DNA from 2 places in the Staphylococcus massiliensis genome. Region 1 is predicted to be linked to the other one. Evidence: predicted binding sites of a transcription regulator. Region 1 holds the regulator's gene; the other holds the start of a gene.

The links. The regulator Rex, encoded in region 1, represses fermentation and respiration genes when NADH is low (regulators of the CRP and FNR family bind a similar motif). The targets are predictions, from matches to a motif close to TTGTGAAATATTTCACAA.
Positions count from the first base shown of each region.
Region 2: ACF3N8_RS04440 (formate/nitrite transporter family protein) is a predicted target of Rex. The motif match lies at 8,948-8,965, and genes of this name have one in related genera.

Region 1 covers NZ_CP171119.1:1,183,374-1,200,045, forward strand. The annotation lists gene ACF3N8_RS05645 (DNA mismatch repair protein MutS) at 1-1,542, opposite strand, end outside; gene ACF3N8_RS05650 (ABC-F family ATP-binding cassette domain-containing protein) at 1,863-3,800, opposite strand; gene ACF3N8_RS05655 (redox-sensing transcriptional repressor Rex) at 3,929-4,585, shown strand; gene ACF3N8_RS05660 (YeeE/YedE family protein) at 4,717-5,805, shown strand; gene ACF3N8_RS05665 (sulfurtransferase TusA family protein) at 5,820-6,044, shown strand; gene ACF3N8_RS05670 (GH32 C-terminal domain-containing protein) at 6,519-8,012, shown strand; gene agrA (quorum-sensing response regulator AgrA) at 8,056-8,772, opposite strand; gene agrC (quorum-sensing sensor histidine kinase AgrC) at 8,785-10,077, opposite strand; gene agrD (cyclic lactone autoinducer peptide AgrD) at 10,102-10,242, opposite strand; gene ACF3N8_RS05690 (accessory gene regulator AgrB) at 10,245-10,814, opposite strand; gene ACF3N8_RS05695 (delta-lysin family phenol-soluble modulin) at 11,296-11,373, shown strand; gene ACF3N8_RS05700 (delta-lysin family phenol-soluble modulin) at 11,431-11,508, shown strand; gene ACF3N8_RS05705 (delta-lysin family phenol-soluble modulin) at 11,565-11,642, shown strand; gene ACF3N8_RS05710 (delta-lysin family phenol-soluble modulin) at 11,699-11,776, shown strand; gene ACF3N8_RS05715 (delta-lysin family phenol-soluble modulin) at 11,832-11,909, shown strand; gene ACF3N8_RS05720 (carbon-nitrogen family hydrolase) at 12,307-13,086, opposite strand; gene mroQ (intramembrane glutamic endopeptidase MroQ) at 13,263-14,009, opposite strand; gene groES (co-chaperone GroES) at 14,188-14,472, shown strand; gene groL (chaperonin GroEL) at 14,521-16,143, shown strand; gene ACF3N8_RS05740 (Fic family protein) at 16,625-16,672, shown strand, end outside.
Region 2 covers NZ_CP171119.1:951,393-968,064, reverse strand. The annotation lists gene ACF3N8_RS04485 (LCP family protein) at 1-470, opposite strand, end outside; gene ACF3N8_RS04480 (inositol monophosphatase family protein) at 608-1,402, opposite strand; gene ACF3N8_RS04475 (YafY family protein) at 1,805-2,485, shown strand; gene ACF3N8_RS04470 (hypothetical protein) at 2,556-2,885, shown strand; gene ACF3N8_RS04465 (MupG family TIM beta-alpha barrel fold protein) at 2,983-4,029, shown strand; gene murQ (N-acetylmuramic acid 6-phosphate etherase) at 4,030-4,935, shown strand; gene ACF3N8_RS04455 (PTS transporter subunit EIIC) at 4,928-6,382, shown strand; gene ACF3N8_RS04450 (MurR/RpiR family transcriptional regulator) at 6,372-7,202, shown strand; gene ACF3N8_RS04445 (amino acid permease) at 7,251-8,633, opposite strand; gene ACF3N8_RS04440 (formate/nitrite transporter family protein) at 9,014-9,844, shown strand; gene ACF3N8_RS04435 (hypothetical protein) at 9,902-10,252, shown strand; gene ACF3N8_RS04430 (hypothetical protein) at 10,255-10,431, shown strand; gene ACF3N8_RS04425 (hypothetical protein) at 10,489-10,668, opposite strand; gene ACF3N8_RS04420 (HAD family phosphatase) at 10,680-11,312, opposite strand; gene ACF3N8_RS04415 (sugar transferase) at 11,363-11,941, opposite strand; gene ACF3N8_RS04410 (bile acid:sodium symporter family protein) at 12,026-12,964, opposite strand; gene ACF3N8_RS04405 (hypothetical protein) at 13,152-13,682, shown strand; gene ACF3N8_RS04400 (SDR family oxidoreductase) at 13,892-14,764, opposite strand; gene ACF3N8_RS04395 (catalase) at 14,783-16,672, opposite strand, start outside.

The DNA of each region.
Region 1 (16,672 bases):
AGGAAATCCTGTGATACGTAATAACTCTATCGCATTACGTGTATCTGCAGGTCCTTCTTTAATTGTATAATCAAATAAAATTTCGTCATCTTCGATCTTTTCATTAAAGTGATAATTATCACACATATCATCAAGTAATTGCGTCAATTCAATATCATGTGTCGCAGCCATTAACTTCGTAGTAGGAAGGTTATGAATATGGCGTAATACTGCCTCTGACGCTGCTACGCGTTCTTTAGTATTGGTCCCTTTAAAGATTTCATCAATGAATAAGTAATAAGGATGCTTAGTCTGTATATCAACCAATCGCTTGATTGATTTAATTTCAGCCATGAAATAACTATCGCCACTCATGACATCGTCTGCATTTGCCATTGCTGTCCGAATGATTCCTGGTCGATACGTAAATGCCTCAGCCGTAACCGTTCGTACGGATTGAGCAAGTATCAAGTTAATCGCGATAGACTTCATAAATGTAGATTTACCAGAAGCGTTAGAACCTGTAATTAACGCGTCTTTATCAAATTCGAAGTCATTTGCCACTGGGTAAGATAATAGTGGATGATATAAATCTTCAAACGCTACTTGATTATTCGTAATCGTAGGTTCGATATAATAAGGTAATGTCTCTTGCCAAAGTGAAACGGCATATGCTGTATCGATATCGCCTACAAATTCGATACACTTAAACATTTCGTCCTCGTTATTTAAAAGCTTTTCCTTAAGTAAATTATAAATATGATAATCGATTAAGAATAATTGTTTAAAGAATGCGAATACCTGCCCCATAATCGAACTATCTTGGGCAAGTAGAAAGCGATACTTAAAAAGTTTACTAAACTTAGAGAAATCGATATCATGTTGGTCCTTAAGAACATCAAGCGTAGCTAATTTGTGTGCAGTCTCAATAACACGTCCTGCAAAGAATAAATCACCTAAATCCTTACTGATTACCATTAAATATTTATAGCTCAATGCCAAATTAATAACCATAGACAAGATTGTGACGAAGATAAACATCGGTGACACGAACCATAACGCGATACTAAGTAGCGGTAATAAGCATAGAAAGATAAAGCTTTTATGATATGTATTGATCACGCGCGTTTGCTTGTAAGTCGGGTAGGTACGTTTACCAATCTTTGAAAGTAGTGATGAAACGTTTAATCTAAATGTAGAATCCTCTTTAAAAGCCCTTAAAACCTTATTATCCTTCACTTGAAACATGTTTCGTAAGGTTGCGTATAGATGCATTTCACCAATAGAACTGAAACAATAGTTCATTTGTCTAAAGATTTGATCCATATTCACATCAGACCACGTCTTATCATCAATGAGTAAATGAGCGTTGTAATGAGGTGAACGAAGTCTAAAGTAATCATCGTACGAGGCATTCTTACGCTCAAAATCTTCATAAGGTTCCTGTCTATCCCACAAAGTTCTGAGTTTTTGCTTGAGCCTGATACGTTCGTTAACGATCGTAACTATGATAACAATGATAAACACAACGATGAGCAATCCGAAAAAGCTAAAAGCAGTCATAGAAACACCTTTCTTCAAAAGTTAAGTATATTGTATCAAATTTTTATAACATTTTTAACTGTTTCAATTTGTACGGTGTCAATAGGGAACATGCGTACTTATCAACAATTTGTGAACAACTTGGGGATAACTTAGGCATAATGGTGTGTATAAGCATTTGAAAAATGTGTATGAAATTTGTGGGTAGTTACAATTTACCTGTGGATAACTGGAATAACTCTGTGGATAGTTGGTAAATAAGGTCTTTTAGTGTGAATAAAGGTTGAATGTGTGGTGAATAAAAAATGTGGTAAGTGAAAAATTCTACTTACCACACAATTCTAACTTTGATACTCTGATAACTTTTCTTGTAATATTTCCCAGTTTTCCATAATCTGTTCTAATTCTTGTTCGGTTTGTTCTTTTTCATCAGCAAATGCTGCTGCTTTTTCAGGATCGTTAAATACCTCGGGGTCGGTTAATTGTTCATCAATAGATTCGATATGAGCTTCAAGTGACGAAATTTCTTGTTCAATAGAGGCTATTTCTCGCTCTAATTTACGAATCTGCTTCTTAGCTTCCTTATGATCTTGATACGACACATCACTTGTATCAACTTTAGAATCAGCGCCGTCTGACGCTTCTTCTATCGCATTCAGTGCACGTTCTTCTTCTGATTTATCAAGATAATATTGGTAGTTACCGATGTACATACGATGGTGGCCTTTCTGCATTGAAAAGACCTTCGTCGCAATCTCGTTAATAAAATAACGGTCGTGAGAAACAAAGATGATCGTGCCTTCGAAGTTTTTAAGTGCTTGTTCTAACATCTCTTTGGAATCGATATCTAAATGGTTAGTAGGCTCATCTAGAATAAGCACGTTATTACGTTCAAGCATTAATAAAGCAAGTTGTAGTCGCGCTTTCTCACCACCAGATAAATCGTTAATGACCTTTTTCACATCATCTTGTACAAATAGAAAGCGTCCGAGTATAGCTCGAACTTCCTTTTCAGGGAGATGCATGTATTGATCCCAAATGTAATCGAGGATTATTTTAGATGATTTAAACTCGGCTTGTTTTTGGTCATAATAGCCAATTTTTAGATTAGCACCGTATTGAACATGACCATTTAAAGCAGGTAAATCATTAGATAGCGTCTTAATTAATGTGGATTTACCAATACCATTAGGACCTATAATCGCGATGTGGTCACCTTTAGTCACATCAAAATGAATGCCTTCTGTGATGACATCGTTGTAGCCAATAGATAAGTCTTTAACATGCATCACATCGTTTCCAGTATTACGGTCGAAATCAAATTGGATATTAGCTTGTTTCGCATCCAACATTGGTTTATCAATACGTTCAATCTTCTCAAGTGTTTTACGACGACTTTTCGCCATACCACTCGTCGATGCTCTAGCGATGTTTTTATCAACAAAGGTTTCTAAGCGTTTAATTTCGTCTTGTTGACGTTCAAATTCACGCATACGTTTTTGATAATATTGATCACGTTGTTTGATAAACTGACCATAGTTCCCGATGTAATGTTTAACTTCACCTAAAGCCACATCGTATACTTGTTTAACAATTTTATCTAGGAAGAATCTATCATGGCTGATGATGATAATGGCGCCTTTAAAGAATTTTAAGTAATCTTCAAGCCACTCAGTCGTTTCCATGTCTAAATGGTTGGTCGGTTCGTCAAGTAACAGTAGGTCAGGCTCTTTCAATAACATTTGAGCAAGAGATAAGCGCGTTTTTTGTCCACCACTAAAGTCATTAATAGGGCGATCGAAATCAGCTTCTTTAAAATTAAGTCCATGAAGCACGGTCTTAATTTTACTTTCATATTGATAACCTTCAAGTTGTTCAAACTGATTAGATAATGTTTCGTATCGCGCGATGTGCTCTCGATAAGTTTCCGTATCATATTCATCAGCATGCACACTTAACCAATTCGTTTCTTGCTGCATCTTTGCTTCCATTTCCTTTAAATGGTTGAAAGGTTCAGACATTTCTTCGAAGACGGTCTTATTAGAATTTAACATCATTTGTTGTGTTAAGTAACCTAGTTTGAGATTCTTAACTTTAGAGATATGGCCGGCATCGTAATTTTCAACGCCTGCTATAATCTTCATAAGTGTTGACTTTCCTGCGCCATTACGACCAACAATACCAATACGTTCGCCAGTTTTAACTTCAAAGTTTACATCTTGAAAAATATCTTCTCCATCAAATGATTTTGTTATATTGTTTAATTGTAATAAAATCATTATTCCGCACCTCGCAATATGATTATTTTACATGATAAAGATATAAGTTGAAATAGTAACTGTTTATTTTGAGTGAACTATCAGTTATAATTAGGTATATTCTGTGAAAGACATCACATAAACTACTAATGGAGGGATTTTATACGGTGGAACATGATTCAGTAAAAATTCCACGTGCGACTTTAAAGCGACTTTCTTTGTATTATCGTTTTGTGAACACGCTAAAATCTAAAGGTGTAGAGCGTGTAAATTCGAAAATTATAAGTGAAGGTTTAAATATAGATTCCGCAACAATTCGTCGTGATTTTTCATATTTTGGTGAACTTGGTAAAAAGGGATACGGATACAACATAGATAGCTTACTTGAGTTTTTTAAATCTGAACTGAGTGAAAGCGACGAAATTAAAATAGGTTTAATTGGTGTGGGTAACTTAGGACGTGCGTTACTTACATATAACTTTTCAATTCATGATGAAATGACGATTACAGAAGCTTTCGATATAGATGAAGCGGTTGTTGGTAGTGATATCGGTAATGTGAATGTTAAGCATTTAGATGACTTACCAAAGGTTATTAAAGAAGAAGGTATTGAAGTGGTTATTATTACTACACCTGAAAAGGCTGCCCAAGAGGTAGCGGATTATGCGTCTAAAGCAGGTGTAAGAGGTATCTTAAACTTCACGCCAAGACGTATTACAACTTCAACAAAGGTACAAGTACATCAAATTGATTTAGGTATCGAATTACAATCCTTACTATTCTTTATGAAGAATTATGGTAAATAAAGCGCGATTTTAAGACACGAGGTAAGTGGTGAAAACCATTTATGTCGTGTCTTAAATTTAGGGTTGAAGTTTCTTCAAGTCTCTATTATTATTAAACTTATCATATAAGTCGGATATAAAGGAGATAAGTTATGACTTGGATCATTATAAGTGGGTTGATCGTTGGTATCTTACTAGGATTCGTCATGCAGCGAACGCGCTTTTGCTTAACTGGCGGCTTTCGAGATATGTACGTTCAACGAAATAATAAGATGTTTTATGCACTACTGATTGCGATTACGATACAAAGTATCGGATTACTTATTCTCACTCGCACAGGCTTACTTACGATTCATAATGAAACATTTCCAATTATAGGAACGATTATTGGATCGTTTATTTTTGGAGTAGGTATTATCCTAGCAGGCGGTTGTGCTACAGGTACTTGGTACCGAGCTGGCGAAGGTCTCATAGGGAGCTTTGTCGCACTTGTCTTTTACGCATTAAGTGCAGCAGCCACGAAACATGGTGTTTTAAAGCCTTTAATGGATAAGATTAATACGCATACCGTAGCGAACGCAGATATGGCTTCGTCTACAGGTGTGCCAATGTGGGTATTTGTGCTACTCTTAACGCTAATCACATTATTCTTTGTCGTTAAGACGTTACGTAAACCGAAACCTAAGATACCGATGCCTAAACTGAAGCAAAAGTATACTGGTTTCAGACATATTCTCTTTGAAAAGCGCTTCCACCCATTTGTTGCGGCAATAGGAGTTGGCTTAATCGCGTTTATCGCGTGGCCGATGAGTACGTCTACTGGTCGTGAGGGTGGACTTGGTATTACGACACCATCATCAAATATCGTTACATTCCTTGTGTCAGGTGATATGAGCGCGCTTGATTGGGGTGTCTCCTTAGTATTAGGTATCTTTATTGGTTCATACATCGCAGCTAAAGGTTCACGTGAATTTAAATGGCGTTTACCCGATAAAAAGACCATCCGTAATAGTGTGATTGGCGGTGTATGTATGGGCTTTGGTGCAGCAGTTGCAGGCGGTTGCTCGATTGGTAACGGTTTAGTTGCAACAGCTGCTATGTCTTGGCAAGGTTGGATTGGACTTGCTTCAATGATTGTAGGATCATGGTTTATGAGTTACTTCATGTTTGTAAGACCTATGAAGAAAGTACAGCACCAATCATCTACAGCGACTTCAAGTCGTGGTACACAAACGGCTTAATAGGAGGATTTGTTATGTTATATGAATTAGGAACAGTAGGAATGGTATGTCCGTTTCCATTAATTGAAGCTCAGAAAAAAATGAATGAGCTCGAAAATGGTGACGAACTTAAAATAGATTTCGATTGTACACAGGCAACAGAAGCTTTACCTAACTTCGCAGCTGAGAACGGCTATCCCGTTACGAACTACGAGCAATTAGGAGATGCTTCTTGGACGATTACAATTCAAAAAGCTTAATAGCTAAATGGGGGTCTGGGACATAATTTACAATTCCCTTAAACAGCATGCTTTCCTGGGGCATGGCCGGAGCCTGTAGTCTTCTAAAGTCCAACTCGTATTTTCAATACGATAGTTGGACTTACAAAGAAGCTCAGGCTTCTTTGTTCATAATAAAGAGCCCCAGCTTGCATAGCTTGTTAATTTGCTACGCAAATTTCTTTGCCGGGGCCCCGCCCTCTGAGTCAGCTGTTTTGAGAATTGTATGAAATAAAGCTTAAATGCTTTATTTCACGACTTATGTTTCAGACCCTTCTAATTTTAGAAATTGTGTTGACGCTAATTTTAATCACGATATATTAATGCTTTTTGATTTAATATACGTGAAATAATGATTACATTCCTGTTGATGTGATAAAATAAGGATAAACGTACTATTTCAATCGGAATGAGAAATAGGTTTGACTGGACTTTTAAAGAGGGGATGTTTTGACAATGCGCACATGGACAGAAAAAGAACAATTTCAACATTACGAAGATTTAACACCTGAAGAAGTAGAAGCATTAAAAGAGAAAGTGAATACCTCTATTTATAGACAAACCTACCATATTCAACCACCTACAGGCGTTATGCAGCAGATGTCTGGCTTAATATTCTATAACCATACTTATTTCATTCAAACGGTTAATTTCCCTAATGGCACAGATCATCAGTTACCATATTGGTACCATTTCAAAGGTGATCAACTTACGCATCTTAAACCGCATCATACATATATGACACCTGAAATCATCGACCAAGATCGTCGCTTAGGAGACGGTTCATCATTTATTTATGATAATGATTTATATATGATGTTCACAACTGTATCTAATGATGACGAACCAATTTATAAACAACACGTTGCTAAGCTTACGAATGATGGCTCGATTTTAAAGCAACAAGAAGTTGTGATTACGCATGATCAAGGCGATTTCAATATGGTTAGAGATCCGAATGTCGTGATGCATGAAGGTCGTATGTATGCATTTCTTGGTGGTCAGAATCAAGAGGGCAAAGGTACAATTATTGTTTACAAGGCAGTACATCCGTTTCAATGGACGTATGTTGGTGAAGTTCAAACGTCGTTCGTTGATGAGAGTATAAGACGTGTCGCACCAGATTATTTTAGACTGAATCATCTCGACTTCATTATTTATGGCTTCGAGGAAAAGCACCAAGCGTCTACGCGCTACTTAACGGGTTATGCGAAGGGTATGCTTGAATTTAACGATATGACATTTACCCATAGTGACTTTAAAACGTTAGATGATGGCTTTGATTTTTACGCACCGAAAACATTCTTAAATGAACATAAAGCGCGCGTTTTATTTGCGAATATGTCTATGCCTGACGTCACATATCCTTCAGATAAAGACCAATGGCGTAATTGCTTAACAGTCCCTAGAGTGTTAACGATTGAAAATGGGGATCTCAAACAGCGTCCTTTAGAGGATTTAAAATCACTGAGATATAACGAAGAAACCGCATTAGGTTATGCAACGAAATTTAATCGCCAATTACACCCATTTGAAGGTACAGAGTATGAACTCATTGTAGATATTTTAGAAAATGATGCGACAGAATTGTACTTTGAATTACGTGCTTCAAAATTCGAAGCAACGCATATTATTTATAACAAACGTTTAAATCAATTAACGTTAGACCGTTCTGAAAGTGGTCCATTGCCTGAACCGTGTGAAACAAGAACGTCAACCACGCTTAAGGAAGAACTTAAACAATTACGTATTTTTGTTGATGCATCAAGTATTGAAATATTCTGCAATGATGGTGAGCGTGTGCTAAGTAGTCGTATCTTCCCATCGAAAGATTCGAAGTACATACGTACTTCAACAGAATCTGGACAAGTGTACATGAAGTTAACAAAATATGATTTAAAATCGATTATTGAAGAACCTGAACAAGAAGAAAGCCAAGATGAATCCTAAGTTCATCTTGGCTTTAAGTGTGTTCAAGGCATCTATATAATACCTATATTTTTTTGATGTTACGAACCGAAGCGTAACAATATTCTTCGTTCTTGAAGTAGACAATACGTTCTTTAGAATCAATACGTTCTATATTATTACGGTTAAGCACGAAGCTGTTATGGCATCTAAAGAAGCGGTCATCGATTTGAGCGAGTTCCTTTAGATTACCGTAAAATTCAAGTTGACGATTGTCTAAGTGAGCAATTAAACGATGTGATTTGGTTGATGATTCAAAGAACATAATATCGTCATATTGCACATATACTGAATTACTGCCGCGTTTTAATTCAATTGTTTCAACGTTACTTTCTTTAGATAATAAGTCTAATCGAGAGTGTGCAGTTTCGATACAATCTATAACACGCGTCTTAAGTTCATCAATATCATCTTTGAAAATAAAGTCCATTGCTGAAACCTTATAAACGAAAGTGAGATACGTGAGCTCACTATGACTTGTAACAAATACGATGTTGCCAATTGGGTCATGTTTACGGATCTCGCTACCTAATTTTATTCCATTAATATCTGATTCGAGTTGAATGTCTAAAAAGTAACATCCAATATCAGTCATGTTTTTAGAGTGTTCGAGTAACTCGTAAGGATCATTTGTGGCAATTTCGATTTCCATAGGTTTATCTTCAATCATGATGTAATTCTCAATGATTGAAACCATGCGTTCACGTTGACGCTCATCATCTTCACAAATTAAAATTTTCATCTCAACACTTCCTTATACATCTTCATTTAAAATGTCTAATTTTTGTATAAAGTATTGGCCTTCAATCGTTGTATCGAGTAGTACATTTGAAGTTGAATCTGTAATCTCTTTAAGTGTATAAAGGCCGACACCTCTGTTTTTCCCTTTAGTAGAGAAATCCTTTTTAAATAATTGGTGTACACGAGGGGTGTCACTAGAACATTTATTCATCACGATTATTATGATAGAACTATCCGTTTTGATAAATGCGATTTGAATGATAGGTTTTTTAATTTGCTCTGATGCTTCAATCGCGTTGTCCATGATAATACCAAGTATTCGACTTAAATCAACCATATTCATATTAATATAATCAATAGGATCTGCAACTTCCACGCTGATTTGAATATCTTTTTCTTGAGCCTGTAAAACCTTGGTTGTAAGTAAACCTTTAATACCTCTAACTTGGAGGTTTTCGACACCATTTAATTTAAAGTTCTTCTGTTGAAAGCTATCTTGTAGAGGAGAAATATGATTGTTAAAGTAATCTCTTAAACCTTCCATGTCATCTTCGCGAATGAAGTCTGAGAGTGTAGCTAAAATATTGATGTAATCGTGACGGAATTTACGCATATCATTATTAACACTTTCGATTTTAAGTGTGTATTTATAATATGTTTCTAACTCTTCTTTGTAGTGTCTATATTTTAGTTCTCTGGCTACATTAATAGTAATAATAACGATGATGACAAGCATTATTATAATAAAACCTAAAAATACAAAAGTTATATTATCAAATTGCTCGATAGTAGATACTGTATCAGGCATAAATCTATATATTAAAAATATTGTAATAGCTAAAAGGAAGCACATCGCAAATAAATAATATTTATTAATATACAAGATTGATGCTTTAAATTTATAAATGATAAATCGTATTAAAAACGCTAGTACGATAGACATGGTTAAGTAACAAAAACCATACATTATGTATGATAGCCATTTGACATGAAAATATTCTTCAAATTCTACAGTTAATACAACAGTTAGGACGTTACTCAAATATAAAATAAGTATACTTGATAGGGCAGATATAACGCCTATAATACTTGCTCTTTTATAAAAGAAAATAATAAAGAGGACTATAAGGAGTATAAGCGTATATTGCTTTAAGAAGATGAATAAAATAGTAGAAGGGACTATTACCCCTAATACAATAGAAATATAATCCCTTCTAGAATAATCAATACTTAAAATTATATTGGCAACTATGAACAAAATAGCTGCTTGAAATAAAGCTAATAGAAATGTCGATAAAACTGCCATATAATTTTACACACTTTCTAACTTTTATTTATTTGCTTCGTCGATTAATTCTTGAGGTACTTCAGCTTCATCGAAGAAACCGTAGCAGATACGGATTGAACCGAAAGTTCCAATTTTAGAAAATACGTCAGCTAATACTTTTGCGAAGATAGAAAAGATATTCATAATTATTTGTCCTCCTTAGGAAAAAATATTGGTAATAGCGTTATGGCTTCAATAACAATTCCAGTTAACATTAACTGTTGGTACGGCTCTTGCACAAAAAATGAAAGCGCAATAACTACTATAGTAGTTATAATTGCTCTAACTTTTTTCCCTTTCTTACGACTTTCTTTAATAGGTAGCTTTCTTGTAGCAGCTGGTGCTAATAGAATAACCATTATTAAAGAAATCAAACTCAATACGAAAAAGAAAGTATAAGGTATTTCAAAATGTACAATTAGCCATGGCAACAGAATGAAAATTAAAAGATTCTGTACATGACACAGAAATGATGATTTTGCATGAGCTCCATGCGCGAAAAAGCGCAATACGAAATAAAATAAATGAACAGTTAGTGTGTAAAAGAATATACTCAATAGGAGAGCGAGTCCGTAAACAACAATTCCTTTAAACAAATTCCCCAGTACTATCTGGATGCCTAAACGTATTTTCAGATATGAAATACGATCTAAATTGTTTTTCTTTTGCAGGGTCAATGCAAATTTATCAATCCATGTATCTAATAGCTTTTGCATTGCACCACTCTCCTTAATTCTTATTATATAGAAAAAAGTACAAACTGTGTATTTATTGCCTAACTGTTAACATTTAATTCTAAACTGTCATCTTGATGATGATAAATACATTTTAACATAAAAATCATGACAAGTAAGAACTTAAAATTTCGAGTTAGGCACTAACTCTTTTTATTTTGAATTTCTATGTTTCAATATAGACATATCACAGATAAGTGATACAAAATCAAAGGATTATTTTTGAGGTAACTACTACGTTTATTATTGTTGTGAAACAATTTGTAGGTGTTATTCCTGAAACAAATTGTAGGAAGGAGGGCATTATAATGGCAGGCGATATCGGTAAAACTATCATGGACTTTTTCAAATGGTTAGGTGAAACTATCGACAAATACACTCAAAAATAATAAGTCATTATTATTTTGAAGGTATTTTAGAATGTTCTTAATTTCAACAACAAATATAAAAGGAGTGAATTAACATGGCTGGAGATATCATGGGTACAATCACAGACTTAATCAAATGGATCGCTGAAACAGTTGAAAAATATAAAAAATAATTAGTCTTTTAAATTAATTTTTAAGATTCATCTCAATTGAGAAAGGAGTGACTTATCATGGCAGGAGATATCATCGGTACAATCAACGATTTAATCAAATGGATCGCTGACACAGTAGAAAAATATAAAAAATAATTGAAGCTTAAAGATTTAACTTTTCCTAAATAAACACATGAAAGGAGTGACTCATAATGGCAGGCGATATCATGAACACAATCAACGGTTTAATCAAATGGATCATCGACACAGTTGAAAAATACAAAAAATAATTGAAGATTAAAGATTTAACTTTTCCTAAATAAACAAACGAAAGGAGTGACTTATAATGGCAGGCGATATCATGAACACAATCAACGGTTTAATCAAATGGATCATCGACACAGTAGAAAAATACAAAAAATAATTGAAACTTAATTATTTCATTTTTCTAAAATAATACACGAAAGGAGTGACTCATAATGGCAGGCGATATCATGAACACAATCAACGGTTTAATCAAATGGATCATCGACACAGTTGAAAAATACAAAAAATAATTAGTCTTGAATATCTAATCTTAATTTATCTCAATTGAGAAGGGAGGCACTTATAATGGCAGGCGATATCTTCAAAGCTTTAATCGAATTAGGTCGTTTCATCGCAGACATGGTTAAAAAATTCAAAAAATAATTCATCCTTTTAAAAGCATAGGGTTACCCTATGATAATATTTGATATGTATCATTTGGAAGCTAATGCCGTAAAGTTTAGCAAGTAGTTATAAAAGCTATCGTAAGCATCATTCAATTTATCATTAAACAATCGGTAAATTCACTAAATTTTTTCATAATTAAATAAAACATCCCCAAAATAGATAGAGTAATAACTGTAAATAAACATTCCCTTAATAATAAAAACCCGAGTCCCTCCCAAGCTCGGGTTTATTTTTTTTATGCTAATAGAGGTCGTTTCGAAGATTGTCTAATACTGGGATTTGTTGGCGCTGACGTTCGACTTCAGATAGGTTAAGTGTCTCGACAATATGACCTTCGTTTGTATCTAGTGATTTCACGATATCTCCATTTGGATTGATGATACAAGAATTACCGCCATACGTCGTACCTAATGCTTCACCGCATGCATTACAACCTACAACGTACATATTATTTTCAATTGCGCGTGCTTGAAGTAACTTAATCCAATGGTCGATACGGGCTAGTGGCCATTGAGCGACGTAGAATGTAATCGCTGCATGTTGCGCGACGGAACGATTGAGTTCAGGAAATCTTAAGTCATAGCAAACAATTTGTGATGCGCGCACGTCTTCTTTAAGTTGAAAGGTTTGAGGCATCTTTGTACCGCCCGTTAAGAATTTTGGTTCATCAAGCATTGGTACGAGATGAATTTTGTCATATTGATTTAATATCTCGCCATCTGAATTAACGGTGAAACTCGTGTTGTAAATATGTCCGTCAACCTTATTGGCTACTGATCCTGCTACAATAGTTACGTTATGCATTTGCGCAAGTTGCGCAATAAACGCTTTACTCTCTTGTAAGTTTTCATCTGCGAGTTCGTCTAACGCCTCAAGTGCGTAACCGTTATTCCACATTTCAGGTAGCACCACGACTTCTGTTTGAGCATCTAGTTTCGACTCAAATAAATCTTTAATTTTCTCTTTGTTAAGTTCAAATTGTGCTGCTTCTATTTTAAATTGAAATAATTGTACCTTCATATATGTTCACCTCTTAAGCTTACTGTATAAAATTACATCTCAACTTTCAAAGTGTTGGCATTGGGATAGGGCTTTTCATAATGGAAAAGGCCTTTCGATAAGGTACCGAAATGATGAGACATAAAAAAGACTGACATGCATCACACTCATGTGTGCATCTCAGTCTCGTTATCATATTAAAATAAGAAATTTATAATGAATGACGTCTTCTCCATAGCCTCTTGTTTAAGGCTTTCTGGCATGTTCAGTTGAATCAGAACGACGATTGAGTTCATTAAAATGTGTACGGCGATAGGAATGATTAAGCGTCTTGTGTACGCGTATAATAATGAGAAAATTACACCCATGCCGAAGTAATTTAAGAAGTTAGGTAAATCTTGATGTGCAATTGCGAATATGACAGAACTTATAATTGTAGCAATTATGATTTTAACGATTCTAGGTGCTTTCATTCGGCTGTACAATTCGCCAAAAATGACCTTTCTAAATACATATTCTTCGAATATTGGGCCAATAACCGCAATTAAGAAGATGAATAATGGAATTTGTTTCGCTACTTCCATAAGTTTTTGTGTATTCTGGTTTGAAGGTTCAATTTGGAATACGAATGTATTGATTAAACTTGCGATAATTTGGAAAAAGATTACGGTGATGAAACCAAGCACGATTACAAGCACGATGTAGGCTGGCTTTAACCTTGATGCCTCAGTTTCAAGTGGTAATCTGTTCTTCACCATTTTATGTAAGAAAATAACAGCTAGGATAGAAATCACAAATAAGCCTAGTTGCATAAAGATAGCTAATTTAGACAGTTCCATCTTATTCATATCTCCAAATAGACCTGAACCGACTAATAAGCCTGGTATAAATTGCGCGCATAAATATATTGCGACAGTGAGTAGTGCCACGATGCCTCTTCTCATAAAAGACCTCCATAAGATTTTGGTTAACGTTTTCATTTTATCGTAGAAAGATTCATTTAACAAAGTTTCTGTCGAATCGTATGACTTGAATTGTTGACCAATTTTGATTATTATAAAATTATATTAGCACTCATAACTTGAAAGTGCTAAATTATGTGAACCTGAAGGAGGAAACATCATGCTTAAACCATTAGCAAATCGAGTGATTATTCAAAAGAAAGAACAAGAGCAAACAACTAAAAGTGGTATTGTGTTAACTGATACTGCTAAAGAGAAGACCAATGAAGGTGAAATCGTCGCTGTAGGACCAGGACGTTTATTAGACAATGGTGAGCGTGTTAAACCTGAAGTAAGTGTTGGTGATCATGTTGTCTATCAACAATATTCTGGCACTGAAATTAAGCAAGGAGACGAGAAATATCTTGTCTTATCAGAAGAAGAAGTACTTGCAGTAATCGAATAAAATAGACTGATATACATCGTAATACGAAATTTTAGGAGGTCATGATTCATGGCGAAAGAACTTAAATTCTCAGAAGATGCAAGACAAGCAATGCTACGTGGTGTTGATAAACTTGCAAACGCAGTTAAAGTAACAATTGGTCCAAAAGGGCGCAACGTTGTATTAGATAAAACATATACAGCACCATTAATCACGAACGATGGTGTAACAATTGCTAAAGAAATTGAATTAGAAGACCCTTATGAAAATATGGGTGCTAAACTTGTTCAAGAAGTTGCGAATAAAACAAATGAAATCGCTGGTGACGGTACTACAACTGCGACAGTACTTGCACAAGCAATGATTCAAGAAGGTTTAAAAAACGTAACAAGTGGTGCAAATCCAGTTGGTCTGCGTCAAGGTATCGATAAAGCTGTAGCCGTAGCGATTGAAGCGTTACACGAAATTTCTCAAAAAGTTGAAAATAAAGAAGAAATTGCACAAGTTGGTTCAATTTCAGCGAACGACGAAGAAGTAGGTCGCTACATTTCTGAAGCTATGGAAAAAGTTGGTAACGACGGTGTTATTTCGATAGAAGAATCTAATGGTTTCAATACAGAATTAGAAGTTGTTGAAGGTATGCAATTTGATCGTGGTTACCAATCACCATACATGGTTACTGACTCTGACAAGATGGTAGCGGAGCTTGAAAGACCATATATCTTAATTACAGATAAGAAAATCTCTTCATTCCAAGACATTCTACCGTTACTTGAACAAGTTGTTCAATCTAACCGTCCAATTTTAATCGTTGCGGATGAAGTTGAAGGCGATGCATTAACAAACTTAGTATTAAACCGTATGCGCGGCACATTCACTGCAGTAGCGGTTAAAGCACCTGGTTTCGGTGATCGTCGTAAAGCTATGTTAGAAGACTTAGCTATTCTTACAGGTGCTCAAGTAATTACAGATGAGTTAGGTTTAGAATTAAAAGATGCTTCAATCGATATGTTAGGTTCAGCTAATAAAGTTGAAGTTACGAAAGATAACACGACTGTTGTAGATGGTGATGGCGATATCACAAACATCGATGCACGTGTTAATCAATTAAAAGCACAAATCGAAGAAACAGATTCAGACTTCGATCGTGAAAAACTTCAAGAACGCTTAGCTAAATTAGCTGGCGGTGTAGCAGTTATTAAAGTTGGTGCTGCATCAGAAACTGAATTAAAAGAACGTAAATTACGTATTGAAGATGCATTAAACTCAACACGTGCTGCAGTTGAAGAAGGTATTGTAGCAGGTGGTGGAACTGCATTATTAAATATCTACAAGAAAGTTAGCGAAATTGAAGCTGATGGCGACATTGAAACAGGTATTAATATCGTGTTAAAAGCCCTTCAAGCACCAGTGCGTCAAATCGCTGAAAATGCTGGCTTAGAAGGTTCTATCATTGTAGAACGTCTGAAAAATGCTGAACTCGGTGTAGGTTATAACGCTGCTACTGACGAATGGGTTAACATGTTAGAAGCAGGTATTGTAGACCCAACTAAAGTTACACGTTCTGCTTTACAACATGCGGCAAGCGTGGCTGCAATGTTCTTAACAACTGAAGCGGTTGTAGCTAACTTACCAGAAGAGAACGGTGGTAATGAAGGTCCATCAATGGGCGGCATGCCAGGTATGATGTAAGATAGGCCGTAAGCACTGAATTTAAGTGGTTACTTTTGGTCGAATATAAATAAAAATATATCAAATATTATGGTGTTGAGACGCTTTCCATGTTTTGAAGTGGGAGGCGTCTTTTTATAACTTTATGCAACGTTTGTTTAAGTTTAGCTGTTTAAATTTCCTTATGGGGCAGTCGTTCCTGTGTCTCTTTGATAAGCAAGCCTGAGATTCTCGAATCATTATTGGAAGATGATTTCGATGAATTATGACAGTCTATTGATATGTTATCGCGTCATTCGCTTAAGCTGTAAAATATATTTTTGGCCTTTTCACTAATGATACGCTTGAAAAGCTTAGAGGTATTAATGATGTATAACTCGTATATTTAACCACCTATATAGATATTGAACTTGAAAATCCTTTATTTTATTAAAAAAAATTAGTTATAATCAAAAAGATAAAAGTCATATTTACAAAATATGCCTAATAAAGGTGTGATTGAATGGAATATAAGCCTTTAAAAATATTATTTCATATGTATGATTGGAAA
Region 2 (16,672 bases), 230 kb from region 1:
GATGCGTAATGGTCAATTGGAACATTCATCAATTTCTCTACAGACTCAATAGCCATCTTAGGGCCACCATAGGCATAAGCATGATTAATCTTCTCAGTCGTATTATTACCTACAATTTCAGCTTGCGTATCTCTTGGAATACTAATCATTTCTGTCGTTTTAGTTTGAGGATTAATCGAAAGAATCATAATTGAATCACTTCTCTCCCCTGCCCCTTGCGCATCTCGAGTCGTATTTGAATCTACACCAAATAAAGCAATTGAAATAGGCTGACTCTTATTAATATCTACTTTGTTATCTCTTAAACTTGATTTATCTCGATCAAGCGGGTGGTGAATCGCACCACTTAAAGACATCGCTTTTATGCATATAAAAATGAGTAATGCCGCAAATAAAAGCCCTACAATTCCACCTATTATCAACAATAGTTTCTTAAGTGGATGTCGTTTTTTCTCATAAGAACGTCTCAAATTATTCACTCCTCAACTAACGCTTCGTTAAATTGTCGCTTGATATATATTATATATTGAACTCATTCAATTTAATATAATTCTTTAGACCTATTACATGATACAACTTTTAGAGAAATGTTTAAATTAAATAAAACTTATCTTCTGTAACCAGGAGATTGATTTAACAATGCTAACATGTCTTCGTGACAACCAGGGTTACTAATGATGAACGCGCCACCTTTAGTATAATCAATCTCTTCATTATCAAGCGTCGTCATTTTAAGACCTAATAACTCAGCGAAAAGATGTTGAGCAGCAATATCCCACGCAGATGGGTTAGTATTTACATGTGCACCGAATTGACCATTTATAACACGTACAGAGTCTAGACCACAAGATCCAATAAAGCGAAATCCGAAGCTTGCATCGAACAATCGTCTTGTTGTCTCTTCAGGCATAACTTCTGCATTAAACGAAATAACTGCGTCTTTCAACGGTAGTGGTTCTGGAGGCGTAATGCGCTTATTATTTACATATGCACCTGAATCACGAATGGCTTTATAGATTTTATATCTTGGATAATCGTAAATATAAGAAAGCATTGGCTTACCATCGATAAAGTAGCCTAAAATAACGCAGAAGTCATCGTTTTGCTTAACAAGGTTAGCAGTACCATCGATAGGATCCATAATCCATACATGGCCTTCTTTACCATCTATTTCAGAATTATCCTTTTCCTCACCAATTAGTTTATGATGATCGAATGATTGTTCTAAAAATGATTGGAATGAACTTTGTAATGTCTTATCAACATTCGTCACAAGATCAAAACGGTTGTTTTTAGTGTCCGTATCCATTTGATTCATTAAACTCGGAATTTGCGTATCTAAATCTCTTAACCACGCTCTAACCATCTCATCAATTTCAAGTAAAGCTTCATGAGTTACCATAATAATCACTCCACAATTTATTTTATATTATTCACGTCAAAATATTTTTAAATCATCTATAAAATTATCATTAGTTTCACGTTTAGTAAATGTATTTACACAATTAAAAAAACCGACTAGATACTACTAGTCGGCTAGAAAGGAAAGTAAGTAATAAATATTGAAGATGTTAAAACTAGAATTTAGCACAAGTATAAACTCAATCATGCTATAACACTATTATAGCTACCCCTTTGTTTGAAGTTTAATAATGCCTTCCCCTAGTCACTATAAATACTATAACACAATTCATTTCATAATGTAAGCGTTTTCTTAACTTTTTTTAGAAAATAAACAAAATTTATAATCTTCCCTTTATATGGTATAATACCAGTAATGACACGTATTTGGAGGGTGAATGTCATGACTAAAGCAGAACGTCAAAATCGTTTATTAGAATGTATTAAGGATAATCATCACATTTCAGCCAATACGCTTGCTGAGAAACTCGGCGTTTCTAAGCGTACCATTCTTCGTGACATTCAAGACCTTGAAGACAAAGGCGTTCAAATCCTTGCTCACCAAGGTAAACATGGTGGTTATCAAATTACAAATGATACGGACAAATATGTATTAAGTATGACTGAACGAGAGATCACGACGTTGTTTTTGCTTTTAAATGAGAGCCTCACGTATACAAATTTGCCTTATCAGTATGAAATCCAAAGCATCTTAAAGAAGTGTCTCAACTTGCCTCAAACACACTTGCGCCGCGTGCTTAAGAAATTGGATCATTATATCCGCTTCAACGACCAACACATCCAACCACTACCTTCAATTTTCAATGATATCCTGATTTATAGTAGCGAACGCAATGTCATGTCTGTAGAATTCACCACTTCTGAAAAGCCACGCTCTGAAAACGTCATCTTTATAGGGATGGTCTGTGAAAATGGCTCATGGCATGTTATTTGCTATGTAATCGGTACTGGTCACACGATGCCTATCCTTATTAATGACATTCAAGATATTTCTTATTCATTCCACAAATCAATACAAACGAGCGACATCACATTAGACAATTACCAAACCTTCTACGAATAATATAGAGACTTCATTTCAAACCTCCTTTTATATCCGCAATGATAATCACCTCTAAGAAAGGTTGATGACTATGAAACCTCATCACTTAACAACTCAAGATATCCATGCTCAATTCATAACGATATATCAGCTTGCTCAATCTTTCGACCTTTATTGCTTTAAAGACCGCGCAAAGTCATTAGAAATAGCCGCTGAGCTCAACCAACTTGTAGCGATGCACTATCATAATCTTGAAGAAGCTATAGCCATACCACCCCACCATATCGCCTCTATATACAAACAAGCTTTATCTAACCTCCATCATGCTAACTTACAATTTATCTCTGAAGGCAACCAACACCTCGTTAACGACGAATATATTAAAGTTATACTGCATATGTTGAACATTTTACAAATGTAAAATTGTTACATATTTAGAACTTTAAATAAAACTAAATTGTAAAATTATTTCATATTAGGTATACTTCATGTAAACGATTACATGAGGAGGTTTTATTATGCTTGGTTTCTCAATCTATTTTAGCCATGAACCAAATTACGATTATGAGAAATCCTTACTTGATATGGGCTATAAGACGATTTTTACGTCAATTCAAATACCTGAAGAAGAACAAAAGGACCCTCTTGATATGTTGGAACATAGACTAAACAAGCTTAGTTCAGAATCCCTTAACATTATTGTAGATGCTAATCCTGAAGTAATTAATGACCAACTGTTTAACTTAATGTCTAAATATCCTTCACTTCAATTAATCATTCGAATTGACCATAGTGTGTCTTTAGAACTCGTTAAAGAATGTGTTTCAAATAATGTAAAAGTATGTCTAAATGCTAGTACGATTTCTCAAGAGGATTTAAAGCAATTTCATGAAGCAAAAATACCAAAATCACAAATGATATACTGCCATAATTATTATCCACGTCCCGAAACAGGTTTAAGTCAATCACATGTGCTAAAACAAAATCAACTAATAAGATCATTTGATAATGAAGCTACTATATATGGTTTTATACCTGGTACTTCATTTCGCGGACCTATTCATAAAGGTTTACCAACTTTAGAATCAGCTCGTGGTACCACAGTCATAGATGCATCATATCAACTTTTAGATAGTGGCGTTAATCATATCATCGTAGGTGATCACTATATTAGCTTATTTGAAGCTAGTCGCCTGTATAAAGCAATCATGAATCAGCACTTTGAGTTACCGCTCAAGTGGTTTAATGACTCATATCAAACAGAGTTATTCAAACGACATACCAATAGGCCAGATGTTGCTGAACAAGTAATTCGTTCCATGCATTCTAGAACAGAGTGTCAAAGAACAATACCAATAGAAGAAAATTTAGACCGTCCTGAAGGGACTATCACTATTGATAATAAACTCTATGGTCGCTATGAAGGCGAAGTTCAAATCACAAAAGTTAACCTACCTAAAACGGATTCTGTAAACGTCGTTGCTCAAATCGATTCTACTTACATTAAAGAACTCAAGTATATAAAAGGTAATCATACGTTTGAGTTTGTGAAAGGAGAAGAATAAATGACCTCAAAAATAACTGAATCACGTAATCAAGCTTCTACGAATTTAGACCGAATGGATATTGAAACTGCTTTAAAACTAATGAACCAGGAAGATCAAAAGGTACCAAGAGCAATTGAGGAAATCATTCCAAAACTAACACCCTTAATTGAAGAAACTATAAAAATTTTCAATGAAGGAGGACGTATTATATATGTTGGTGCAGGAACTAGCGGTCGATTAGGTGTACTTGATGCTGCAGAATGTATACCAACGTTTAATACAAAGAAAGGTGATGTCATTGGTTTAATAGCAGGAGGTGAACGCGCAATGACTGAAGCTGTTGAAGGCGCTGAAGATAATGAATCAAAGGCTATAGAAGATTTAAAGCAAATTCATTTGTCTTCTAAAGATATCGTCATAGGTATAGCCGCAAGCGGTAGCACACCATATGTAGTCGGTGGTTTAAAGTACGCATCCTCATTAGGTACTAAAACAGGATCAATATCATGTAATTTAAATACTCCAATAAGCAGCCTCAGTGATTATCCTGTCGAAGTAGACGTAGGTCCAGAGGTGCTAACAGGATCGACGCGTTTAAAAGCTGGCACTAGTCAAAAACTCATCCTAAATATGATTTCTACAATAACAATGGTTGGCGTTGGTAAAGTTTACGGCAATTTAATGGTAGATTTAAAACCTACTAATCAAAAACTTGTTAATCGCTCTATTCAAATGATTAAAGAAGTTTGTAATCTATCTGAACATGAAAGCAAATCACTTTTTGAAGAATCAGGAAGACAAGTGAAAGTAGCAATAGTCATGTCATTAATGACTGTTTCAAGAGAAAAAGCAATCGAGTTACTTAACCTTCATCAAGGTAAAATACAATCAATTATTCAAGAGAGTGTGATTAAAAATGAATAAAGAAGAAAAACTTGCTAAAGATATTCTACATGCTGTTGGATCCTTGGATAACGTACAAAACGTCATTCACTGCATGACACGCGTACGTCTAAAAATAAAAGACAATAATAAAGTTGATTATGATCAATTAAAAGCGATAGACGGGGTCATGGGCGTAGTTGAAGACGACCGTCTACAAGTGGTTGTTGGACCTGGCACAAGTAACAAAGTTGCTAATGTTATTAGTAAGATGAGTGGTGTTGATTTAGGAGAGGATATACCTTCTAATAATAAGCAACGTGTAGAAGATGAAGCTCAAAAAAACAAATCTAATTTTCAAAAGCATAAACAAAAGCCGCTTCAACGATTCTTTAAAGTTATCGCTAATATTTTCATCCCTCTCATTCCAGCATTCGTTGGTGCTGGTCTCATAGGTGGTATAAGCGCTTTATTAACAAACTTAGTTACTGCTGAAGTTATTGGCGGAGCGTTTATAACACAGTTAATATTAATTTTTGATTTAATCAAGAATGGTATGCTGGCTTATCTTGCAATTTTTGTAGGAATAAACGCTGCTAAGCAATTTGGGGCTACACCAGGATTAGGCGGCGTTATTGGAGGAACAACTTTATTAACAGGTCTCACTGAAGATAAGACGCTGACAAACATTTTTACTGGAGATTCATTATTACCCGGCCAAGGTGGTATTATAGGTGTTCTTTTAGCAGTTTGGTTGCTTAGCCTTATCGAAAAGCGACTGCACAAGGTTATACCTAACGCAATCGATATCATTGTTACACCTACCCTATCTTTACTATTCATAGGACTTTTAACAGTATTTCTAATTATGCCTATAGCTGGTTTTATTTCAAATGGTCTTGTGGGCGTTATCAACACGATTATTGATACTGGTGGTATGTTTAGCGGATTTATTATAGGTGCTTTTTTCCTACCATTGGTTATGTTTGGATTACATCACATGTTCACGCCTATTCACATAGAAATGATTAATCATTCAGGTCAAACATTTTTACTTCCAATAGCTGCCATGGCAGGCGCTGGTCAAGTAGGTGCTGCATTAGCATTATGGGTTAAGTGTCGTAAAAATAAAGAAATTAGAAATATGATCAAGGGAGCACTCCCGGTTGGCTTTTTAGGTATAGGGGAGCCATTAATATATGGTGTTACACTTCCCCTTGGACGACCATTTATCACCGCTTGTATAGGTGGTGGCATAGGAGGAGCTGTAATCGGAGGTATTGGTCATATAGGCGCTTATGCAATTGGACCAAGTGGTGTATCTTTAATTCCCTTAATTGCTGATGCAAAATACCTTGGTTATATAATAGGTTTACTTGCTGCTTATTTAGGTGGCTTTGTAGCAACGTACTTATTCGGTACTACTAAAGAAATGGTAAAGCCTAACAATGTTGGTGATGTTAAAAATGAGTATATTAATGAAACTTGATTCTGAAATGCCATATTTATCTAAAAGTGAAAAGACTTTAGCAACTTTCATTCTCAACAATCCTAATAAGGTAATTACAATGAGTATACAAATGCTTGCTGAAAGCACCAATGTAAGTACAGCAACAATTGTACGTCTATGTCGCAAACTAAATTTAAGTGGATTTCAAAGTTTCAAAATAGAACTTTCTAAATACATCTCTATAGACAACCATAGCTTAAACCCCGAGCTAAGGCAGAATGAATCAATTGCTGGTATTAAGAATAAAACCATTTCGCGTATTAACTTCGCTACCAATGAAGCAAGTTCTAGCTTAAACAATGAATCTATTGAACAACTATGCGACCTAATAGAAGAAGCTAATAGAATCATAGTTTATGGCATAGGTGCCTCTCATGTCGTAGCTATGGACATGTATCAAAAATTTAGTCGCTTAGGTATTCATATTCAATGCATTGAGGATACGCATTTGATAGCAAGTATCTTATCAAGCTTAGAAGATAAGGATTGTTTTATATCATTGTCTAATTCTGGTGAGAATGGTGAACATATAAAGCTCATCAACTTGGCACGAGAACACGGCGTTAAAACTGTAGGAATAACTAATCATCGATCTAACCCAATAGCCGAACTTACAGATATTCAACTCATACATGGTCGTAATGATGAAAGAGAATTAAGAATGGCTGCAACAACGTCTCTAGTTTCTCAACTATATACAATCGATATTATATATTATAGATACATTGCTAAAAATTATAATAAAGCTTTAAACCAATTAACTCTATCAAAGTCAACAGTAGATTCCTATAAGAAATAAATAAAAAAACGTGAGACTGAAAGCATTCAATCTCACGTTTTTATGATATTAGATTTGATCTTTTTTGCTTTGTTTATGGTAGCCTCTTAAGAAATAGTAAATAGCCATAAATCCTAAGAATAATACACCGATAAGTAATGGAATTCGTGTATCTACGTTAATAATCATGCCAACTAAGACAAGTAACAAGAAACCAATAGTTAAATAGTTTGTTACTGGTGCTCCTGGCATTTTAAATGGATGACCATCCACTTTTTCAGGATATCTCTTTCTGAAGCGAATATGACTGAATAAAATCATAAACCATGGAATCATACCTGGTAAAATAGAAGCACTATATACATAAACGAAAATATTTTTTGACTCAGGAATTATTAAAGGTAATACAATATTTAAAATTACACCAACAAAGATACCTAGTGAAACAGCTAATACAGCGAATAGCGGCACGCCATTTTTCATAACTTTTAGGAAAATCTTAGGCATTTGTCCATATTGCGCTAATGTAAAGATCATACGACTTGAACTAAAGATACCTGAGTTACAACCTGACATAGCTGCAGTGATTACAACAAAGTTAATTAAAGCAGCAGCGATTGTTACACCAACTTTGGCAAATGTTGCTACGAATGGGCTTCCTAAGTTACCTAGCTCATCCCAAGGATAAACAGTTACGATTACAAAAATAGCCCCAATATAGAAGATTAAAATTCTCCAGATAACACCATTAACAGCTGCTTTAATGTTCTTTTGAGGATCTTTTGTTTCACCAGCTGTAATACCGATTAATTCAACACCTTGATACGAACCGATTACAATTGATAATGCAAAGAAGAAACCAACCCATCCGTTCGGGAAGAATCCGCCATGTGCATAAAGGTTCGTTAATCCAAGTGGTTGGCCAACGCCTAAACCGAAGAAAATAATACCAAAGCCTGCAATAATCATTAAGACAATCGTAACGATTTTAATCATAGCAAACCAAAATTCGAATTCACCAAATGCTTTTACAGAAACTGCGTTAGCAGCAAATAATATTATAATTACGATGATACCAGGTATCCAAGAAGGTAACTCTGGCCACCAGAACTTTAAATATTGTCCAACTGCGATTACTTCACTCATACCGACGACAATCCATTGGAATATGTTACTCCACGCAGTCACATAGCCCGCAACTGGATGAATATAATCACTCGCAAAACTCGCAAATGAACCAGTTGTTGGATTTAAATAAATCATCTCACCCATCGCACGCATAATTAAAAATAAGAATATACCTGCAATTAAGTAAGCAAAAATTACTGAAGGCCCAGTCCATTTAATTGTGCTTGAAGCACCCATGAATAGACCTACCCCAATTGTTCCACCAAGTGCAATCATCTGCATCTGACGTGCACTTAGTCCCCTTTTTAATTCGTTATCATTCATGTTTCATCCCATCTCCTAATACATCTAATTAACGGATAAACGTATTATACTACAATTTATCTTTAATTGTAGAAAGATTTTAAAAATTTTTATAATTTAGTTACTACCTTAAATAATCAATCCCTTTTATACGTTGACATTTAGGAGATAATTTCAAAATATCTATATACTTATAACTCATACCTATTAACGCTTCAACCCTTTAAATGATTGCATTTGTTTTAACAGAAATGTATACGCTTTCACTAATTTAAATCATTTCTCTAATATATAATTTTGACATATATGCGACACAATATTGTAATAACTTCTTATTGTGAATTAATTCACAATACTATATAATTTATTCGTATGATGTTTCGTATGGAGGAAAGAAAGTTATGAATGAGAAAAATGTAAGATGGGATAAAATCTTTTACGGTAAGGATTGGGTGAATCAAATCGTAGACACGATAAAGACGAAGGACATTCTTCAAGGTGTTTACTTTAAACGCTATATACTAAGAGCTATTATGGCAGGCTTTATTATTAGCATCATAACCGTATTTGTGCTCGCGATTAAGATGTCGCTTATATCAGACATACCCCTTGGTGTGGTTAACATCATCGCGGCAATTGCCTTTAGTTTCGCTTTAGTTATGATATTATTTACAAACTCAGAATTATTAACGAGTAACTTTATGTATTTCACAGTTGGATTGTACTATCGACTGATTAAACCAACTCGCGTCGCTAAAATCTTCTTACTATGCTTTGTAGGTAACGTGGTAGGTGCTATATTATTATTCACCTTAATGCTAGGTACAGATGTTGTAACGCCAGATATGAAAGCCGAACTCGTACACATCATCGATCATAAAAGTGTCGACAGTTCTTTCATGTCTATATTAATTAAAGCAATATTCGCAAACTTCTTCATCAATATTTCCTTAGTCATCGCCATGCAAATACATGACATCTTCGCCAAAATGTTTGTGATGATGTTTGGCGTCGCGATATTCGCATTTATGGGATATGAGCATGTCGTGTATGATTCATGTTTATTTATCGCCGGACTCTTGTTCGATCCACTAGCACTATCACCGCTTCACCTTGTTAAGAATATCATTGCGGCTGGCATAGGCAATTATATTGGTGGCGGATTAATTATTGGGCTTTTCTACGCGTATCTTAATGACCATCATCAATTTGATAAGGAACGTCTCAATTAAGCCACATTAACAAATGTGATATACTTCAATCAGATTCTATTGAAGGAGTTCAAATTAATGAAGCACATTCTTATGAGATCAATACGAGTGGGTATTTTATTTGGCATACTCTTCTTCGTTTTAAATTATTTTGCTGATTCCAATCACAATATGCCAAGGCTAATTGGCTTATCTTTACTTGCAACGCTTACATTCATGGTATTAAACTTTATCGTATTTTGGTCACTTAGAGACGAAAGAACGAAGATTAAATTCGGTATTACTATACCGATAGCAATCCTAATCGGACTTATTCTAGGCGGTTTAATCTTACAAAGTATTAAAGTCGGTCTTGTAGCTGGCGTTATACTTGGCATTATCGCTGGGGTCGTTTGGGTCCTTCTCGATAAAAGGAACGTGAATAAATAACCATGACAAATGCAATTATTATCATTATTATTATCTTATTGATTCTAAATTTAATACCGAATATGATCATGATTAAGAAATTTTCTAAAGAACCTAATAGCAACCGCTTCAAGATGATTGCACTTGTAGATGGTTTATTACTGATACTCTTAGTCCTCGTCTTCATAATATTTAATTAAAGATGAAACGCGTACTACTGTCTATCCCACAGTAATACGCGTTTTTTATGTAATCTCTTATAACAGGAACTTATATACAACATACGCAATCATTAAATATAATGCGAGTCCTAGCAGAAACGACAATAAATGAACCTTCATAGGTATGTGCTTATGTCGTTTAGGCCCGATACCTAGATTCCAAATGGCTATAATCACCGGGCCTACTATAAAGAATAGAATCGCTTTTATGGACATGCGTTAACGCCTCACTTTTCGAAGATCTGAATCATTTCTTCAGTTGATACTTCCTTACCCACTAATGCCACGCTTGAAAAGTCATCTTGCTGAGACATCTCATTTGTGTTCACAATACAATCTAAACCAGCCATAGTCGCTGCTTTAGCGCCATTAAGTGAATCTTCAATGGCTAAGCAATGACTTGGACTATAATTTAATGCTTGCACAGCCTTTAAATATAAATCGGGCTCTGGTTTCACTGCTTCTACATCTTCACGGCCTATAATGACATTGAATAAATCTTTTATTTCGAGCCTTTCCAAAATGGGTGTGATATCAGATCGATAACTACTCGTTGCGATCGCCATAGGAACGTTACGCTTTTGTAAATAGTCGATAAATCCTTCAACCGCTTCACGAACGGGTAATTGGTGGCTTGTACCAAGTTGTTCTTGAAAGAGCAATTTCGTCATGTTAGTTCCTAACATAAAGCGGAGACGGGAATATACGTCGTCACCTGAACCGCCAATGGACTGACGATACCCTTCCTTTGTTAAAGGTGTTTCGCCAGCTATCTTAAGGTATTTATTAATCGTCTCAAAAATATAAGTTTCAGTATCAATTATCGTACCGTCGAAATCGAATACGACTGCTTTATACATTGTAAAAACCCCCTACTTGTATTCTAAGTAGAGGGTCTTTCAATGTCCAATTATAATAATTTAACTAAGCGTTGTGATAAACGTGCAGGTAGTTCCTTTTGCTTTTGAACCATTTTGTAAATTGTAAAGCAGTCTAACATGAATGATTGCTCTTTAATGTAATATGATTCAAGTTTCAAACGTTGATCTTCTGTTAAATGCGGTCCGCCGACCGTGTGTGAAAAGTTAATTAAACCAGGTTTGACTTGATTTAATTCATAAAGCTTGCGCTTAGAGATTAGTTGATATTGATTAAACTGTGCAGATTTAGGTCCTACAAATGACATCTCACCACTCAAAATATTAAAAAGTTGTGGTAATTCATCCATTGATGATGCACGTAAAAGTGTTCCTGAACGCGTCGTATACTTAGCTGGTGTTAGGTTTTCACGCGGTACAATCGGCGCATTGATGTGCATTGTTCTAAATTTGAATGCGTTGAAATAGGTATCACCTTTACCTGTTCGGCTTTGAATATAAAGCGCAGGTCCATCTGATTCGCGTCTTATTACCAAAGCTATAAGCAACATGAACGGGCCTAAAATAATTAAGCCAACAAGTGAGGACAAAATATCAAATGCTCGTTTCATAACTCACCTCTACAAAATTATAAGTTCTTATATACTATTATAACGTAAAAAATAGTAGGAACGTATCAATACGATTATATTCGATTAAGTTTCTGTCTTTTTAATATTGTGTTTAGAGCGACCCCACCAGTTAGCAAGAATTGGCCCTGTTATACAGTGGATGAAACTGAATACAGCACCTGGTATAGCGGCTAATGGGTTGAAATGTAACGTAGCAAGTGTCGTTGCTAAACCTGAATTCTGCATACCAACTTCAATGGAAACCGTCCTTGAATCTTGATTGTTAAGTTTAAATATATTTCCTAGGAAATAGCCTAATAAATATCCAAGAACATTGTGTAAGAACACAGCTAAGAAAATAATAGCACCAACTTCAAATAATTTATCGCGACTAGATGCAACTACAATTGCAAGAATAAGTGAAATCGCAAATACTGAGACGATTGGTAATAATATCTCCGTAACGTGCTTGATGTTCTTAGAGAGCTTTTGCACAAGAAGACCAAGAATGATAGGAATGATAATCACTTGTGCGACCGTCTTAAACATGCTTAGGAATGAAACTTGTAGCGTTTCGTGCATAAAGACGTACATAAGTAATGGCGTTAACAACGGCGCGAGTAGTGTTGAAATACTTGTGATTGTGACTGATAAAGATACGTTAGCTTTAGCAAGATAACTGATCACGTTACTAGCTGTGCCGCCCGGTGAACACCCTACTAACATCACGCCTATAGCTAAGTCTGCAGGCAATTGAAAGATTAAAATAAGTAACCATGCGATAAGTGGCATGATCGTATATTGTAGGAAGACGCCGATTAAGACAGCTTTAGGTGCTGTTATGACATATTTAAAGTCATCTGGTTTAATGGTAAGACCCATACTAAACATGATTAACCCGAGTAAATACGGGATGAAACTACTTAATTCTGTATAGAAGTTTGGGAATGTGAAGCCGAGTATTGCGGCGATTAACATCCATATTACAAACGTTTGTGTCACGAATTGACTAACTCTAGACATATAAGCACCTCTTTTATTTTAATTTTCTGAATATTATCATTTTACATGCAATTACACGTCTTCTCAATACGAATTCAGAAATTTAACACTTCGTCCCAAAGTCTGAGTGATTTATATCATATGGAGTGGTACAATATGCTTACAAACTACTTTAAGTTCATATAATAAATATGAAAGAGGAATATATATGATGATAGATAAATATGACACTTTTTTAATTAATATTAAAGGTCTTCATTCCCGCCGCACTCGCTTTCGATTAAATAAAACGCTGAAGATGATGCACTTAATACACCAGCCTCAATTTAGTTTAAATAAATATCAATCTCATACTGTATTAGAAGTACAGATTCCAAAGCAGCAACTACCCTATTTAATTAGCTACTTAAGCTTTCATAACTATGAAATTTTTCAAATCCTTCGTGAAAAGGATCATAAGGGTTTAATCAATCCTGATCATACATTTAAATCTCCTAAACGATTTGAAATCGGTATTTTAGGCATCCAAGACGCCTACATTAAAGATAAAGCAATCGATATCCTTAACTATTTCCAACATCATCATGATTTACAATACCTGATTAATGAACGTACGATTTCTGTTCAGTGTCAGACAGACATTTATGTATCATTGATTCAAACTTTGGCTACACAACATTTAGATATTAACCAAGCTAACTTTTTAAAGCGTTCGTTAGCACATTCTAAGATTTCGTAATTTAGAACAACGCTTAAATTTAGATCGTGTTAAAATATAATATTTATGGACAATGGCGCTTACGGGCGATAAGAGAGGTTTTAACTTTTTAAGAAATTCCGCTCGTAAGTGCCTTTTTAAGTTGCACTAATACCCAACAGCACAAAAAGAAACCAGGCTAGGACATTTCATAAAAATTCGTCCAAGCCTGGTTTTTATTTTCTAACAAATTAAGACGTGATATAGTCGCCACCATTTACGTGAATCACTTGACCTGTGATATATGAAGCATCGCTTGAAGCTAAGAACACATATGAAGGTGCAAGTTCTACAGGTTGACCACGGCGTTTCATAGGCGTATCGCCACCTTGGTTTTCAACCTTTTCAGCGTCAAATGTAGCTGGAATTAAAGGTGTATAGATTGGTCCAGGGGCAACCGCGTTTACGTGGATGCCCTTTTCCATAAGGCTTGTCGCAAGAGAACGTGTAAATGACACGATCGCACCTTTAGTCGCTGAGTAATCGATTAAGTGCGCTGAACCACGATAAGCAGTAACACTTGTAGTGTTTACGATACTGTCGCCTCGTTTCATATGAGGCACTGCTGCTTGTGATAAGAACATCATGCCATAAATGTTCGTTTCGAATGTCGCTTTAACTTGCGCTTGTGAAATATCTTCAAAGTTATCTTTAGGGAACTGAACACCACCGTTATTCACTAAGATGTTAAGTCCGCCAAATTCATTCACTACTTTATCAACAAGCATTTTAGATTCGTCAGCTTTACGTAAGTCATGTGCGTAAGCTTTTGCTTTAACACCTAACTCTTCTAAACGTTTAACCGTATTCTCAGCATCAATATGCTCGTTTAAGTAGCCAATTGCAACATCTGCGCCCTCTTTTGCGAAAAGGATTGCAACGGCACGACCAATACCAGAATCACCACCGGTAATTAAGGCAACTTTACCTTTTAACTTACCGGCAGCTTTATATGAATCATCTTCAGTAATTGGAAGTGGATCCATATCTTTCTCTGAGCCTGGTTGTGTATCTTGCGTATAACCTTTAATTTGTTCATGAAATTTTAAAAAGTCGTTTGTCATAGTTAGTATGGCCTCCTATTAAACTTCACGATCCCAATAACGTACTTCTTTGAATTGCTCTACAATTGCATTCGCTTCATTTGAAACAAATACACCTGGTTGTGTTACGTCAACTTTGTCACTGTTAAGGTTAGCTTTAGCAGTTTCAGTTAATACAAGTGGTTTGCAGTGAACAAAGCTTTGTTCCATAAAGAACTCTGCTTCTTTAGATAATGGTGTATCATCAGATAACGTTACTAAGCTATCAAATAATACTGGGTGAACAGTATCGAACGTTTCAGTGATACCGAATGATTCAGTGATGTGTTTAGGTTTATGAGAAATAAACGCATAGTTTAATTTGTTGTTAGCTGCTGTTTTCGCATAAGCTTTTAACGTTTCTTCGTCTACTTCACCATCTACTACAATCGCTACTGAATGACCTGGTAATGGACGTTCAAATTTTTCTAATGTTAATTGACTATCAGATTTATCTGAACGTACTTCTTCGTTCACTTCAGGAACTTCAACGCCAATATTTTCAGCAACGCGTTCAGCTAATTTACGGTCTACTTTGTTTAATTGGTTTACTGCGTTTTGTTTAACTTCTACTTTTTCACATTTACCTAATTCGAATGAAAAGCCATCTACTGTGTGGTCGAATTCATGTGGTTTTAAACTATTTAAATATAACTTAGCTTGGCTATAGTAATCTTTAAAGCTTTCGCTACGTTTTTGAATTTTATGCGCATCGATTTTTTCTTGGTAATGAGCGAAGCCACCTTCTGATTGCGGTGTTGTATGAGGATCATTGTTGTTAATCGCATTCTTATGGTACGCCGTTTGACCACGGTGTACGTTCATTTGATGCATACCGTCACGTTGGTTGTTATGAACCGGTGCTACTGAACGGTTGATTGGAATTTGATGAAAGTTAGGTCCACCAAGACGTGAAATTTGAGTATCTGTGTAAGAGAATAAACGTCCTTGTAATAATGGGTCATTAGTAAAGTCTAAACCTGGAACAATATGACCTGGGTGGAATGCCACTTGTTCAGTTTCAGCAAATACATTATCAACGTTACGGTTTAAAGTCATTTTACCTACTTTTTTAACTGGCACTTCGTCTTCTGGCCAAATCTTAGTAGGGTCTAAAATATCAAAGTCAAATTTAAATTCATCTTCTTCAGGTAAAATTTGAAGACCTAATTCCCAAGCTGGGTAATCACCTTTCGCAATTGATTCATAAAGGTCTTTTCTATGGAAGTCGATATCTTTACCGCAAACAATTTGCGCTTCATCCCATACCATAGATTCTAACCCGTGCACAGGTTTCCAATGGAATTTCACGAAATGTGCTTTACCTTCTTTGTTTACTAAACGGAATGTATGCACACCAAAACCTTCGATTTGACGAATATTCTTAGGAATACCACGGTCACTCATAGCCCACATAGCTGTATGTGTTGATTCAGGATTTTGTGCAAAGAAATCCCAGAAAGTATCGTGAGCTGAACCACCTTGAGGCATTTCGTTATGTGGCTCTGGTTTAACAGCATGAATTAAATCAGGGAACTTAATAGCGTCTTGAATAAAGAATACTGGAATGTTGTTACCTACTAAGTCAAATACACCTTGGTCAGTATAGAATTTAGTCGCGAAACCACGTACGTCACGAACTGCGTCTGGAGAACCTTTTGACCCTTGAACTGTTGAGATACGTACGAATACTGGTGTCTTTTTAGACGTATCTGTTAAGAAGTCCGCATACGTATATTCAGATAAGTCTTCATATAATTCGAATTCACCATGTGCGCCGAAACCACGTGCGTGCACGATACGTTCAGGAATACGTTCATGGTCGAAATGCGTCATTTTTTCTCTGAAATGGAAATCTTCAAGAAGTGTAGGACCACGTTCACCAGCGCG